One region of the Sanguibacter sp. Z41_6 genome, then DNA from elsewhere that is predicted to be linked to it. Evidence: predicted binding sites of a transcription regulator. Region 1 holds the regulator's gene; the other holds the start of a gene.
What was found. Region 1 encodes LexA, which represses DNA repair genes until DNA is damaged. Its sites were predicted from a motif close to TCGAACANNTGTTCGA; they were not measured.

Region 1 (7,646 bases):
TGCCCCTCACCCCCCAACGGCTCGTCGAGGACCTCTACATCAAGCCTCACCGGCTCGCGGAGGCGGCCCCGGGGCTCTCGGCCGCGGAGCGCGCTCTGCTCGCGCGTCCCGCCGGCTCGCCCTGGACGGAGGCCGACGTCCCGCTGCTCGACGAGGCCGCAGAGCTGCTCGGCGAGGACGACCAGGCAGCCCGGGCGCAGGCACGCCGCGACTCGGAGGAACGTGCCCGCGACCTGGACTACGCGCGTCAGGTGCTGGAGAGCTCCGGTGGCGGCGGCATGGTCAACGCCGAGGTGCTCGCGCAGCGGTTCAGCGCTGGTGGTGGATACCTCACGACGGCGGAGCGCGCCGCGAAGGACCGCGCGTGGACCTTCGCTCACCTCGTCGTCGACGAAGCGCAGGAGCTCTCCGCGATGGCGTGGCGGATGCTGCTGCGCCGGTGCCCCACACGGTCCATGACGATCGTGGGAGACGTGGCCCAGACGTCGTCGCCCGCCGGTGCCCGGTCGTGGTCAGCCATGCTCACCCCGCTCCTGCGGGACTCCTGGCGCCTGGCCGAGCTCACCGTCAACTACCGCACACCGCAGACCATCGCGTCCGCCGCTCGTGCGATGGCGCTCGAGGCAGGGCTCCCTGTCTCCCCCCTCACCTCGGCCCGCGAGGTGCCGGACGCGCTCGTCGTGCGGACCGTCCCCGCCGCCGAGGTCGTACCGGTGGCAACCCGCGAGGCCCAGGACGCCGTCGCGCGTCTGCACCGCGCGGGCCAGGGCGGGACGGTCGCCGTCATCGCACCCGCACCGCTCGTCGCGACGACGCGGGACTCCGTCGGCGCAGCCCTGGCGTCGGACGAGGCGTCCGCAGCCATGGTCTCCGTCCTCAGCCCGAGAGAAGCAAAGGGCCTGGAGTTCGACGTGGTCGTCCTCGTCGAACCCGCGCAGGTGCTCGCTGGCCCCGGCGGCGCCTCAGACCTCTACGTCGCCATGACCCGCCCGACGCAGGCTCTGCGCATCGTGCACGCCGAGCAGCTCCCCCCGGGCATGCGCGAACAGGGCACGCCGATGTCCGAGTGACAAGACCCGTTTGGCTGGCGGCGCAGGAGAGAGGAGCATGACTACGTGCTCAAAGCCCTGCTCCTGGAAAACGTCCACCCGCTCTCCGTCAAGATCCTCGCGGACCACGGCATCGATGTCGAGGTCCGGTCCGGGGCGCTTGACGAGGACGAGCTGATCGAAGCGCTCGCGGGCGTCCACATCCTCGGCATCCGCTCCAAGACGCAGGTGACCGAGCGGGTCATCGCCGCGTCGAGCGAGCTGTTGACGATCGGTGCATTCTGCATCGGGACCAACCAGATCGACCTGCGCGCCGCTGCGAGCCACGGGGTCGCCGTGTTCAACGCACCCTTCTCGAACACGCGGTCCGTCGTCGAGATCGCACTGGCCGAGATCATCTCCCTCACGCGTCGCCTCACGGAGCGGGACAAGGCCCTGCACGACGGCGTCTGGGACAAGTCCGCCGAGGGCTCCCACGAGGTGCGAGGTCGCACGCTGGGCATCGTCGGGTACGGGAACATCGGCACCCAGCTCTCCGTGCTCGCTGAGAACCTCGGCATGTCCGTGGTGTTCTTCGACACCTCTGAGAAGCTCGCGCTCGGCAACGCGCGCCGGCTGGACACCCTCGAGGAGCTCCTCGCCGTCGCGGACATCGTCACGCTCCACGTCGACGGCCGCAGCGGCAACGCCGGCCTCTTCGGTGCCGCGCAGCTCCAGCAGATGAAGCGAGGGGCGGTCTTCCTCAACCTCTCCCGCGGCTTCGTCGTCGACACCGCCGCGCTCCGCGAGGCCATCGTCTCGGGGCACCTCGCGGGTGCCGCGATCGACGTGTTCCCGCACGAGCCGAAGAAGCGGGGTGACGCATTCGAGTCCGAGCTCCGCGGGCTGCCGAACGTCATCCTCACGCCGCACATCGGCGGTTCGACCCTTGAGGCGCAGGAAGCCATCGGGGTGTTCGTCGCGAACAAGATCCGTGACTACGTCCGCACCGGCACGACGACGCTCAGCGTGAACATGCCCAACCTCGCGCTGGAGAACTCCACGGGGGTCGCCCGCGTTGCCCACCTGCACCGCAACACCCCTGGCGTGCTGGCCGCGGTGAACAAGACGTTGGCCGAGCACGGCACGAACATCGAAGGCCAGCTGCTGGCTACCCGCGGGGAGATCGGCTACGTCGTCACGGACGTCGGGTCGACGCTCGAGGCAGCGGTGATCGAGGCGCTGCGGGGCATGGACCAGACGATCAAGCTCCGCGTCCTCACCGAGGCGCGCGCCTGAACGGCCCCGGACACGACGAAGGGCCCGAACCGTTGACCACGGTACGGGCCCTTCGTCGTCGCGGGCGCGCAGTAACAGGAGGCACCGCCACGGCCTGTGACGGTGAGCGGGACTCAGCCCGACTTGCGTCGGAACGTGCGCTGCACGGGTCCGGTGGTCTCAGAGGAGTGCACCGACCCGGTGTTCGACGAGCCCTCGCTCGTTCTGTGGCGCGCTGCGTTCTTGCGCTCCAGCGCCTCCTTGAACTTCGCCTTCGTGTCCGCGCTGACCGCCGCGGTGTCCTTGTCCTCGCTGTCGTGCGTCATGAGGCCTCCTCTTCGTCGTCGTGCCGGTCGCTGCCTGGGCCGTCGTTGTCCGCCGCTGCGGCCTGCTCGTGCTCAGCACGGAGCAGGTTGATCGCTGCCTCGAAGTCCTCGAGGGAATCAAACCCCTGGTACACGCTCGCGAAGCGCAGATACGCGACCTCGTCGAGCTCGCGCAGCGGGCCGAGGATCGTCAGGCCGATCTCGTAGGCGTCGAGCTCGGCGCTTCCCGTCGCGCGGACCGACTCCTCGACGCGTTGTGCGAGCAGCGCGAGGTCATCCTCGCTCACCGGCCTCCCCTGGCACGCCTTCCGTACACCGTTGACAACCTTCTCGCGGCTGAACGGCTCGGTGACTCCGGATCGCTTGACGACGGAGAGGCTCGCGGTCTCCAGGGTGGTGAAACGTCGGCTGCACTCAGGGCACTGGCGACGTCGCCGGATCGAGGCGCCGTCGTCGGAGGTGCGGGAGTCGACCACACGAGAGTCCGGGTGACGGCAGAACGGGCAGTGCACGGGCGCCTCCTGAGCATCGACTGCGAGCGTCGATCGACCCGCTGTCCGGTGCCACCCTACGCGGGACCCGGCCGCCCGCGCACGTGCTTACCCTCAGCGCACGGGCAGGAGGATCTGCTCGCCCACCTGCAAGGCAGCGCTGCTGCGCCCGTTGAGGGTGATGATGTCGGCGACGACATCACGCACGTCCTCCCCCGGCAGCGCGACCGAGGAGGCGAGTGCCCACACCGTCTCGCCCTGGGCGATCGTGTACGGCACCACCTCGACGGGATCCCCCGGTCCGCCTGCGAGCGCGCGCCCGCCGAGGAGCACGCCCCCGAGCACGAGCATCACCGCGAGCATCCACAGGACGACACGTCCGCGGCGCGTGAGGACGAGGTCGGGTTCCCGGATCGTGCGGGCGCTCGTCGGACGGGCCGCCAGGGCCCCGGTTGCGCTCGTGCTGTGCGCCATGATCGCTCCTTCCAGTTCGCGGGTCGGCGTCAGCCGGACCCCGCGATCGAACACATGTTCGTAGAACAAGTGTACGAACGACGCCCCAGATGGCAAGGGGTCGGGCCCAACACGCTCGAACATGTGTTTGAAACGTGGGCGGCACAGCCCTAGGCTGAGGCAGAACCGTCGAGACGCACTCGACCACGACCCACTGACACCGGGCGCGGACAGGTGGCCACCAGGCGCGCGACGGGCGCGGACGACGACCGGAGGACCCTCGTGGTGACGAACATCAGCAAGGCCGCGGCGCAGAGCGTCGCTCCCGGCCAGGGAGCTGCGTCGAGCGAGCCGGCCGACGGGCTCAGTGCGCGCCAGCGGCGGGTGCTCGAGACGATCCGGTCGTCGCTCGACGCCCGCGGCTATGCCCCGAGCATGCGGGAGATCGGTGACGCCGTCGGCCTCAACAGTCCCTCGAGCGTCAAGCACCAGCTCACGGCACTTGAACGCAAGGGATACCTGCGACGCGACCCCAACCGCCCACGGGCGATGGAGCTCGTCCTTCCCGCAGGCGACGACCCGGCCGCCCGGCAGCAGGAGAGCTGGGAGGAGGGCGGGAGCGAGGGCGAGCTCGATGCCCGTCCCGCTGCCACGTACGTCCCCCTCGTCGGCCGGATCGCCGCCGGTGGCCCGGTGCTCGCCGAGCAGGTCGTCGAGGACGTGTTCGCACTCCCCCGACAGCTCGTCGGCGACGGTGACCTCTTCCTCCTGCGGGTCAGCGGGGAGTCGATGATCGACGCGGCCATCTGTGACGGGGACTGGGTGGTCGTGCGACGTCAGCCGGTCGCGGAGAACGGACAGATCGTCGCTGCGATGATCGACGGCGAGGCGACGGTCAAGACGTTCAAGCGCAGCGACGGCCATGTGTGGCTCATGCCGCACAACCCGGCGTTCAGTCCGATCCCCGGAGACGAGTCGACGATCCTCGGCCGCGTCGTGTCGGTCCTTCGCAGCCTCTGACCGCCGAAGCCCCCGGCGCGCATCGCGCGCAGCCAGTACGCACACCGCCCCGCGACCCCTTCCGGGGCCGCGGGGCGGTGTGCGTACGCGCGCGCGTGGTGGGTCAGAACCCGAACCGTCGAGCGACCTGCGTGAGCGCGGCGGCCGAGCGCTGCAGGCCCCGGATCTCGGTCGGGGACAGCGGCACGGCGAGTCGTTCCGTGCAGCCTGCGCGTCCCACGACGGACGGCACGGACAGGCAGATGTCGCTGATGCCGTAGTAGTCGTCCAGCAGGGTCGAGACGGGCAGGATCCGATGCTCGTCCTGGAGGATCGCCTCGATGATCCGCGAGCCCGCGAGGGCCACCGCATAGTTCGTCGCGCCCTTGCCCTCGATGATCCGGTAGGCCGAGTGCACCACCTCGTGGGCGATGGACTCGCGCACCTCCTGGGTGAGCGGCCCGCCCCCGCCGACACCGTTCCAGTCGAGGAGCGGAACCCCGCCGATGGATGCAGAGCTCCACAGCGGGATCTCGCTGTCGCCGTGCTCCCCGGCCATGTACGCGTGGACGTTCTGCACGGCCACCCCGCAGTGCGCGGCCACGAGGTAGCGCAACCGGGAGGAGTCGAGCACCGTGCCCGAGCCGAAGAGCTGGGTCGGGGGGAGCCCGGAGATCTTCAGGGCCGCGTACGTGACGATGTCCACCGGGTTGGTGACCATGACGTAGATGGCGTCCGGAGCGACCGCCTGCAGCTGCGGGAGGATCTTCGACACGAGGCCGATCGTGGCCTCGGCGAGGTCGATCCGGGTCTGGCCCGGCTTCTGCTTGGCGCCGGCCGTCACCATGATGACGTCCGCGCCCTCGCAGACCGAGATGTCGTCAGAGCCGAGCACCTCGGCCATCGGCATGAACTGGATGCCGTGCGCGAGGTCGAGCGCTTCGGCCTCGACCTTCGCCTTGTTGATGTCATAGAGCGCGACGGTTCGCGCGGAGCCCCGCATGAGAGCGGCGTAGGCCATCGTCGAACCGACCGCGCCAGCCCCCACGACCGCCACCTTCGTCGTCTTGCGACGGGCCGAGGCGGGTATCGGGCCGGTCTCGCCGATCTCGGGCGATTCTTCGTCGGTCATTCTTCCTCCACGCGATCCTGGTCACTGGGGCGGGCCGGAGAGACCCTTCACGTCAGGGTAGGCCAGCGAGTCGGCTCAGCGCCGCTTCGGCGACCGCCCGGTCGGTGGTCCGCCAGAAGTCAGGAAGGGTCCGGACGAGGAACGGCCCGTACCGGGCGGTCGCGAGGCGCGGGTCGAGGACCGCGACGACCCCCCGGTCCGACGTCGTCCGCACGAGCCGGCCAGCCCCTTGTGCGAGCAGCAACGCCGCATGGGAGGCCGAGACCTGCATGAAGCCGTTGCCGCCGTGCGACTCGACGTAGCGTGCACGGGCGGCCTTGACGGGGTCGTCCGGACGGGGGAACGGGATCCTGTCGATGAGGACGAGCTGGCAGGCGGAACCGGGCACGTCGACGCCCTGCCACAAGGAGAGCGTGCCGAACAAGCAGGTGGCGTCGTCCTCGGCGAACTGCCGGACGAGCGTCGGGAGCTGGTCGTCCCCCTGGCACAGGATCGGCACGTCGAGACGCTCGCGGAGCAGCTCGGCAGCGCGCTCCGCGGCACGCCGCGACGAGAAGAGACCGAGCGTGCGCCCCCCTGCCGCGGTGATGAGGGCAGCCATCTCGTCGATCTGAGCATCGGTCGTGGCCTGCTGGCCCGGCACCGGGAGCTTGCTCGCGATGTAGAGGATGCCCTGCCGCGGGTAGTCGAACGGGCTCCCGACGTCCGTTCCCCGCCAGCGTGGCGCGGGCGCAGCGCTGGCCTCACCCGGCACGGCGGACGACGGCTCGAGGCCCACCGAACGGGCGATGGGGTCGAAGGAGTCCCCCAGCGCGAGCGTCGCGGACGTGAGCACCCCGACCTTCTCGTCCCACAGGCCGGTGCGCATGAGGCCGGACACGCCCAGCGGTGCCGCATGGAGCTTGGACATGCCCGCGCCGAACCCGCCTTCGCCCGCGCGCGAGCACCACAGCACGTCGAACTCCGAGGACTCGCCCGTCATCCGCTCCGCGATCTCGAAGACGACGAGCATGCTCGAGGACGCCATCTTCAGACCGCTGCTCGCAGCTCCGCCGTCCCCGCTCGTGGGCGTGTCGGGCTTGAGCTCGCTCATGACCGCGCGCGCCGCGTCGCGCACCGCCGCGACCGCGGCGTGCGCCGCTTCCGGGAGGCCGTCAGGGAAGCGCTCTGCCGGGAGGGAGGCGAGGACCGCGCCGAGCTGGGCGGACGCGGCGTCCAGGTCGGTGGTGAGGACGCCGCCGTGGCGCCGCGCCTGCCGCGCAGCATGCTCGACGGAGGCGACCGACAGCTCGACGGTCGCGGCTGCCGTGACACGGTCGGGGAGCTCGTGCGCCTCGTCGACGACGAGGACGGCGTGCTCGGGCAGGACGTTGGGCGACCCGGTGGCAGCGATGCCGAGCATGGCGTGGTTCGTCACGACGACGTCGGCCTCACGAGCGAGACCTCGTGCCCTCTCGGGGAAGCACTCGGTGATGAGCGGGCACCGCTGCCCGAGGCACTCGAGGGAGTTCACGGAGACCTGCCGCCAGGCCCGGTCCGAGACGCCGGGCGTCAGGTCGTCGCGGTCACCCGTCTCCGACTCCTCCGCCCACTCGCGCAGCCGGAGGATCTGCTGCGCGAGCCCGGCGCTGCTCTGCTCCTGTCGCGACGGGGACGCGCCCGGTGGAGCGTCGAACGGGTCCGGGGGGCCGTCCGTGCGGGGCATGTCGAACAAGGTGCCCGCGTCGTCGGCCGGGTACCCGCCGGCGATCTTGTGGCGGCAGGCGTAGTTGTGCCATCCCTTGAGCAGTGCGAGCCGGGGACGCCGCGGCAGGTGCGGGGCGAGCGTGTCGGCGACGAGCGGCAGGTCCCGCGTCATGATCTGACGCTGCAGCGCCAGGGTCGCCGTCGAGACGATGACGCGCTCTGCGCTGTGGACGGCGTGCTGGACCGCGGGGAC
Region 2 (7,646 bases), on a different contig from region 1:
CAGCTGCTGCCCCGCCCGTCGACCTGGAAGGGGGTGGCCCGGTGGTGGTGGGGCCTCGTCGGGCACCCACTCGTCTGGCACCCCCTCGTCCGGCACCCACTCCACGACGGCCCGGACGTCGGAGGTGAGGACGTCGGGGCGCAGCACGGTGACGTTCCGGCGGCGCGCGTCGGCGACGAGTGACTGCGGCGAGTAGAACCCCATGGGTTGGGCGGCGAGGAGCCCGGCGTAGAACGCCGCCGGGTGGTGCACCTTGAGCCACGAGCTGGCGTAGACGAGCAGCGCGAAGGAGTAGGCGTGGGACTCGGGGAAGCCGAAGTCGGCGAACGCCTTGAGCTTGTCGAAGATCTGCTCGCCGACGGCGGCGGTGATCCCGTTGCCGGCCATGCCGGCGAGCAGGCGGGCGTGGAGTGCCTCCATGCGCTCGGCAGAACGCTTGGACCCCATGGCCCGGCGCAGCTGGTCGGCCTCCGCGGGGGTGAACCCGGCGACGTCGATGGCCATCTGCATGAGCTGCTCCTGGAACAGCGGCACGCCGAGCGTCTTGGACAACGACTTCTTGAGCAGCGGGTGCAGGTAGGTCACGGCCTCCCGGCCGCGTGCACGGTTGATGTAGGGGTGCACGGAACCACCCTGGATGGGTCCCGGGCGGATGAGTGCCACCTCGATGACGATGTCGTAGAAGCAGCGGGGCTGCAGGCGCGGGAGGGTGGACATCTGTGCCCGGGACTCGACCTGGAACACCCCGACCGTGTCAGCCGCGCACAGCAGGTCGTAGACGGCGGGGTCGTCCTGCGGCAGCCCGTGGAGCGTGAGCTCGACACCCTCGTGCTCACGGACGAGGTCGAACCCGATGCGCAGGGCGGTGAGCATGCCGAGGCCCAGCAGGTCGAACTTCACGAGCCCCGCGTCGGCACAGTCCTCCTTGTCCCACTGCAGCACGGTGCGCCCCGGCATCCGGGCCCACTCCACGGGGCACACCTCGATGACGGGCCGGTCGCACATGACCATCCCGCCGGAGTGGATACCCAGGTGGCGTGGGAGGCGCAGCATCTGCTCGGCAAGGTCGACGACCTGGTCGGGGATGTCGTCGAGATCACCGGAGCTCTCCGCAGAGGGCTGCCGCCACATCCCCTCGCGGGCGAGGCTGCGGTCCTCCCTCGCGGTCTGCGGGACCGGTGGGGTCGACGCGACGGCCGACCCTGCGGCAGGTGCGTCTGCGGGCGGCGTCGGTTGGGGTGCACGCAAGGATCCCCACCGTTCGATGCGCTTGCTCCAGGCGTCCTGCTGCCCGACGTCGTACCCGAGGGCACGGGCGGCGTCGCGGACCGCGGAGCGTGGCCGGTAGGAGATGACGTTGGCGACCTGCGCGGCGTGGGTGCGCCCGAAGCGCTCGAAGACGTACTGGATGACTTCTTCCCGACGTCGGGACTCGATGTCGACGTCGATGTCGGGGGGGCCGTCGCGCTCGGGGGCGAGGAACCGTTCGAAGAGCAGCCCGTGGTGCACGGCGTCGACGGCGGTGATGCCCAGGGCGTAGCAGACGGCGGAGTTGGCGGCCGAGCCACGGCCCTGGGCGAGGATCTTGTTGACGCGGCAGAACTCGACGAGGTCGTAGACGATGAGGAAGTAGCCGGGGAAGTTCAGCTCCTCGATGACCCGCAGCTCGTGGTCGATCTGTGCGTACGCGCCCGGGACCCGTTCCGCGTCCCGGGTGCCGTAACGATCCGCAGCTCCACGACGGACGAGCTCCCGCAACCAGGTTGCCTCCGTGTGTCCCTCCGGGACGGGGTAGGGCGGGAGGTTCGGCGCGACGAGCTTGAGGTCGAACGCGCACTCCGCACCGAGGGCGGCCGCGGTGGCGACGGCCTGCGGGTGCTGGCGGTGCCGCACGAGCATCTCCTGCGGTGAGCGCAGGTGGGCGGTCGGGGCACCGGGCAACCATCCGTCCATGTCGGCGAGGGACGACCGGGCGCGGACCGCCGCGAGCGTCGCGGCGAGCTCGGCGCTGCGCGGGTGGGCGTAGTGGGCTGCCGTCGTGGCGACGACGTGCAGGTCGCCGGCGGTGTGGGCGAGCTCGACGAGATGGGTGTTGCGCTCGCCGTCGTAAGGGTCGCCGGTGTCGGTGATCTCGACGGCGACGTTGTCGCGACCGAAGAGCGCGACGAGCTGGTCGAGCTCTCTGCGTGCGGCTGCGGGGTCCCACCGAGGACCGGGCCCCAGCGCGTGCCGGACGGCTCCCTTGCGGCAGCCGGTGAGGACGAGCCACTCCCCCGCTGCCTGCTCGCCGAGCTGCTCGAGGGAGTACTGCGCGGCTCCCTTGCGGCCGGTCGCGAGGTGGGCGGTGGCGATCGCGCTCGAGAGGTTGCGGTACCCCTGGGGTCCTCGGGCGAGCACGAGGAGGTGGTGGGCACGGGGGTCGGGCACACCGGTGGGCGCGTCGAGCGCGCCGTCGGTCCGGGGCAGGTGGAGCTCCGCCCCGAAGATGGTCGGCAGTCCCAGCTCCCGGGCGACCTCGGCGAACCGCACGACGCCGTAGAGGCCGTCGTGGTCGGTGATGGCCAGGGCGGACAGGCCGAGCCGGACGGCCTCGGCAGCCATCTCCTCGGGGTGGCTCGCGCCGTCGAGGAAGCTGAATGCGGAGTGCGCGTGCAGCTCGGCATACGCGGGGTGGGGGCCCGAGGTGCGCTCAGTCATAGAGCGCCTCGCAGGTCCAGCGCCCACCGGTGCAGGCAAGCAGGAGGGCGGTGCCGTCGTCGAGCACGGCCTGGAGGTAGACGCGGCGTCGGGGGTCGCCGGTCCACCATCGTTCGGCGAGGGGCCAGGGGCCGGCCCACGCGTCGATCCGGCGGGGACCGTCGGCGGTGACGACGGCGACGGGGTCTGCGCTCATGGAGAGCCGGACGTTGACGCCGACGAGGTGCCCGGCGGCGTCGACGACGTGCACAGGGGTGGGCTCGGGGAGGACGGTCGCGGGTGCGGGCTCGGGGAGCCGACCCGGCCACGGCGGTTCGGCCGGACGCACGGCGGGGTCGGCGTCCCCCCAGGGCACGAGGTGGACACGGTCGGTGAGACCTCGTCCGCCCTGGAGGGTCGCGGAGAGGACGCGGTCGCCGCCGAGGATCCCCTGGACGCGTTCGGTGACGCGGCGGGCCCGCAGGTCGTGCCCGCTGGCGGCGCCCCACAGCCGGCCCTGCTGGGACCCGGCCGGTGCCACCTCCTCGGCGACGATGCCCAGCCGCACGAGGGGTGAGGGCTCGGGGTCGTCCCCGGCGCGGCTTCCGGCTCCGTTGAGCCAGCCCTCGAGCTGCCAACGGACGCGGTCGGTGATGCGCCCTGCGGAGAGCCCACCGAGCGCGCCGTCGTCGGTGCGCCAGGTGCGGACGAGGTCCACCCCGGACTCGGTGCGTGCCGTGATGCGGATGCGCCCGCAGGTGACGGAGCGCTCGAGGATGAGTGCGTAGATCTCTTCCGCGAGCGAGCGTGCGGCGAACGCAGCGATGTCGACGCGCTCGGCCGGCGGGTCGAGCACGCTGACGACCTCGATGTCGGGTTCGGTCCGGCGCCTGGCAGGTGGACGCAGGTCCGCTCCCCGGGCGAGGCGGTGCGCCCAGCGTCCGACGTGACCGAACCGGGTGTGGACGTCTGCCTCGGCGAGCGCAGCGAGGTCACCGAGGGTCCGTAGCCCCAGCCGGGTCCAGAGGTCCACGAGGTCGTGGACCTCCCGGACGGCGGCGGGGGTGGTCGCGGCGTGCAGGAGCGACCCGAGCGGGTGGTCGGCCAGGTAGTCGACGGACGCACCCGGGGGCAGGATCCGGGATGTGCGCGCGGCGAGGACCGCCGCGAGGATGCCGTCGGCCACACCGACCTGGCTCTCGTAGCCGGCGGCCCGCCCGACGGTCTCGACGAGGCGTCCGGCGAGCGCCTCCTCGGAGCCGTGGTACCGGCTGGCCCCGGTCGCAGGGAGCAGCACGAGTCCCGGCCGGGCGATCTCGAGCCCGGCGACGAGGGTCTCGACAGCGAGGGCGACGGGCTCGAACTCGCGGGCGTCGCGTCCGTCGTCGGCCGGGAGCAGCTCCAGGGCGGGGCAGCACTCCTGGGCGGTGCGCAGCCGCATCCCGCGGCGCACCCCCTGGGCTCGGGCGGTGGCGGAGACGGCGGTGGTCCGACGCCCGTCGTGCACCGCGGTGGGGCGGTCGGCGGGGACCCCACCGGTCCGCATCGCGGCCAGCACGGGCCAGTCGGGGACCCACACGACCGCTGTGCGATACGCGGTGTCCGGGGTGTGCGGCGCGCCCGGGGTGGTCGTCACCTCCTGCGTGCTCATCCGACCCTCGCCAGGCCGGGCGCGCGACCCACCGCAGGAGCGGGAGCGTGCTGGGGTGGTACGACGACCGCGTCGCCGACCGGGAAGCAGACGTCGAGCCGTCGTGCGGCGCCCGTGCCCCGCCCCGACCGGCTGACGGTCAGCTGTCGGCTGCGGAGCCGGCCTGATCCCAGGCCGAGGCCGGACCACTGGCTGTGCTCTGTGGTCAGCACCATGTGCGCGCCCTGCCAGGGTGTCGTCGCGAGGATGACACCCGCACGCTCCCGGGCACGGGACGTCAGCCGACGTCGGTCGGTGTCGAGCAGGACGGCGTCTGGTCCCACGACCACGACGTCCATACCGTCGAGGAGCGCGGCGACGACGACGGCCGACTCCACCCCGGGCCGAGGCACGAGGACGAGGCGCTCGAGGACCACGCCCATCTGAGCCGCGGCCACGAGCCCGACGGCGGGTGCGCCCACGACGGCGGCCCACCCGCCGTCATGGGTGACCTCGGCGAGCATCGCGAGCAGCAAGGAGGTGGACCCGGTGACCACGGCGGCGCTCCCCCGCCGCAGTCCTTCGGGAACGAGCGGACGGAGCTGGGCGGGGACGGGCAGCGCCGGACGTTCCGTGCTGGTCAGCCCGACCTCCGGCCCTGCCGCTGCCCCGGTGGACGGGGATGCCGGGGCAGTCACCGGGGTGGAGATGGGCTGCCCACCCACCGCCGGTACCGTCGTCACGATGCTCAGCGTCCGCGCACCGGTGTGCTCCTCCGCGCGACGCAGGGCCTCCCGCGCCCGGGCGGCACGGTCTGCACGGTCGACGGAGACGGTCTGGGCGGACATCATCCCTCTCCTCACGGTCGGCTCGGACGTTCGAACACCTGTTCGAACAAGCGTACGACACCCTGCTGACAGGGAACGTCCGCCCGACGGACATCACCCCATGCGTGCACGCATGGGGCATGGCACCGCATGATGGGGGCATGGATCTCACCAGGCCAGTGCCCCCGGACCCGTACTCCCTCCTGCCGAAGGTCCCGACCTTCGACCTCACGAGCGACGACATCGTCGACGGCGAGCCCCTCGCCGAGCAGTTCGTCGCCGCGGGCGGCAACACGTCCCCGCACCTCGCGTGGTCCGGTTTCCCGGACTCCACCCAGTCGTTCCTCGTCAACATGTTCGACCCCGACGCCCCGACGCCCGCCGGGTGGTGGCACTGGACGGTCGTCGACGTCCCGGTCGACGTCACCGAGCTCCAGCAGGGGGAAGGCGCTAGCGACCTCATGCTCCCGGGCGCCGCGTTCCACGTCCGGCACGACGCCGGAGAGTTCTCCTACCTCGGTTCCGCGCCGCCGAGCGGCGACCGACCGCACCGGTACGTGTTCGCGGTCCACGCCCTCGACGTCGACACCCTCGACGCGGACCCGGAGGACACACCGACGATGGTCGCCTTCAAGGCGGTCTTCCACACGATCGCGCGAGCCACGCTCACCGCGACGTACCAGCAGGGCTGAGGTCGCGTGACCGACGCCTCCACGCTGCACGACGGCGGGGTGCCGCGGATCGGCACCCCGCACTGGGTCCGCGCCGTCGAGCACCCCGAGCTGCTCGGGCCCGCGGTCCACGCCGCGCTCCTGGCGTGGGCCGCAGAGCACACGGGCGTGGCCGAGCAGGTCGTCGTCGCACCCATCGACCCCGAGGTGTCCGACACGGCGGCGATGTCCGCGGCCTACGACATCAGCATGGAGATGTCCGTCAACTGCGTCCTCGTGGCAGGCAAGCGCGACGGCGTCGAGCGCACCGCCGCTGTGGCGGTCCGCGCCTCGACGCGCGCGGACATCAACGGCGCGGTCAAGCGGCTGCTCGACGTGCGCAAGGCCTCGTTCCTGCCGGTGGATCGTGCCGTGGCGGAGTCGGGCATGGAGTACGGCGGGATCACCCCCATCGGCCTCCCCTCCGCGTGGCCCGTGCTGCTGGACGCCGGCGCGTGCGCCGGGTGGATCGTCATCGGGTCCGGGGTGCGACGATCGAAGATCGCGCTGCCCGGGGACCTGCTCGCAACCCTCCCGGGAGTGCGGGTCATCGACGACCTGGCGGTGCCTGTCAAGCCTTGAGTCTCGGCTCCATCACGATCTCGTCGTCACGCTTGCCGCCCCGTGTCGACCGCCGCAGAATCGAGGTATGCCGTCACCGTTGCCGCGCACGGGGGGCCGTGTGCCCTCGGACTTCGAGTCACAGCTCCACCTCTTGGTTCTTGAGGAGAGCTGGTTGCACTGCGTCCCCGGTGTCGTCACCGACCACGGCCCGGGCGATCATGTCCGGGTGCACGGGCCGTGGGACGTCGAGCAGTGCTCCATCCTCCTCACCCGGTGGCTCGACGCGAACCTCGTGCTCCTGCTCGAGAGCACGATCACGTGGACCGAGTGCGGCCACAAGCTCAAGCCGGTGAGCGAGTCGCGGCTCCTGCCGTACGTCGAGGCCCACGAGCTGCTCCAGCACCCGGGCCTCTGGGAATCCACCGGCGAGGCGTGGCGCACCGTCGAGGTCATCCCCAACACCAACCACGCACGGTGCACCGACGACGCCTCGTGGTGGGCAGCCGCCCGGGGCATGGACGACCATCCGCTCGACGGCGGCAACCCGGACTCCCCGCGGACCATGACGCGGGCGGAGGAGCAGCAGGTGCGGGCGGTGCCAGTGTCGGGGGCACCGGCACACGGCAAGGTTCGTTGACGGTCGCGTCACATGTCGTCGTCGGCGATCCGTTGGTCAAGGCCACGCTCCTGCCAGCGTTCGTCCAGCAGCCCAGAGCCGCTGACTGGAACGCCCCGCGCCTGATTCCCCTGGTCGGTCACGACGCGCGGCGTCGTCCGACGGCGTAGCCCGCGGCCGCGCTGAGCAGGAGCCCACCGGTCACGCAGACACCGAGCGCCAGACGGTGCTGCCTGCTGAGGACCACGGTGTCCCCGGGGAACGTCTCCCCGGTCAGCGGCGCGTAGGCGAACCATCCAGAATCCGAGGCACCGATCGAGGCGAACCACACCATGCCGGTCCCGGCGAGGGCGACACCGGGCAGGACGAGGATGACGACAGGACGTGACGCGGGCATGCGCATGGCCAGATCCTTGCACGCCGAAGGGCCGGTACCGTGACGACGGGACACGTCAGACATACGCTGGCGCAGTGATCGTCAGCCAGCACCTACGCGTGACTCCTCGGGCCGCATGAGGGGCACCATCGTCACCCTCGGCGGGGGCGGCTTCTCGATGTCCGACGACGGCTCGTCCGCGATCGACAACCACATCCTCGACATGACCGGCACGGCTCGTCCGCGA

Region 2: imuA' (DnaE2-dependent mutagenesis accessory factor ImuA') is a predicted target of LexA. The motif match lies at 5,185-5,200, and genes of this name have one in related genera.

Annotation. Positions count from the first base shown of each region.
Region 1 is NZ_JCAQIF010000003.1:70,656-78,301, forward strand. It holds gene AC54T1_RS07920 (HelD family protein) at 1-1,070, shown strand, start outside; gene serA (phosphoglycerate dehydrogenase) at 1,116-2,327, shown strand; gene AC54T1_RS07930 (DUF5302 domain-containing protein) at 2,441-2,632, opposite strand; gene nrdR (transcriptional regulator NrdR) at 2,629-3,144, opposite strand; gene AC54T1_RS07940 (LysM peptidoglycan-binding domain-containing protein) at 3,238-3,597, opposite strand; gene lexA (transcriptional repressor LexA) at 3,871-4,596, shown strand; gene AC54T1_RS07950 (L-lactate dehydrogenase) at 4,700-5,707, opposite strand; gene AC54T1_RS07955 (ATP-dependent DNA helicase) at 5,760-7,646, opposite strand, start outside.
Region 2 is NZ_JCAQIF010000006.1:106,254-113,899, forward strand. It holds gene AC54T1_RS13115 (error-prone DNA polymerase) at 1-2,697, opposite strand, end outside; gene AC54T1_RS13120 (DNA polymerase Y family protein) at 2,690-4,327, opposite strand; gene imuA' (DnaE2-dependent mutagenesis accessory factor ImuA') at 4,324-5,154, opposite strand; gene AC54T1_RS13130 (YbhB/YbcL family Raf kinase inhibitor-like protein) at 5,295-5,825, shown strand; gene AC54T1_RS13135 (YbaK/EbsC family protein) at 5,832-6,425, shown strand; gene AC54T1_RS13140 (hypothetical protein) at 6,493-7,044, shown strand; gene AC54T1_RS13145 (hypothetical protein) at 7,163-7,426, opposite strand; gene AC54T1_RS13150 (Type 1 glutamine amidotransferase-like domain-containing protein) at 7,536-7,646, shown strand, end outside.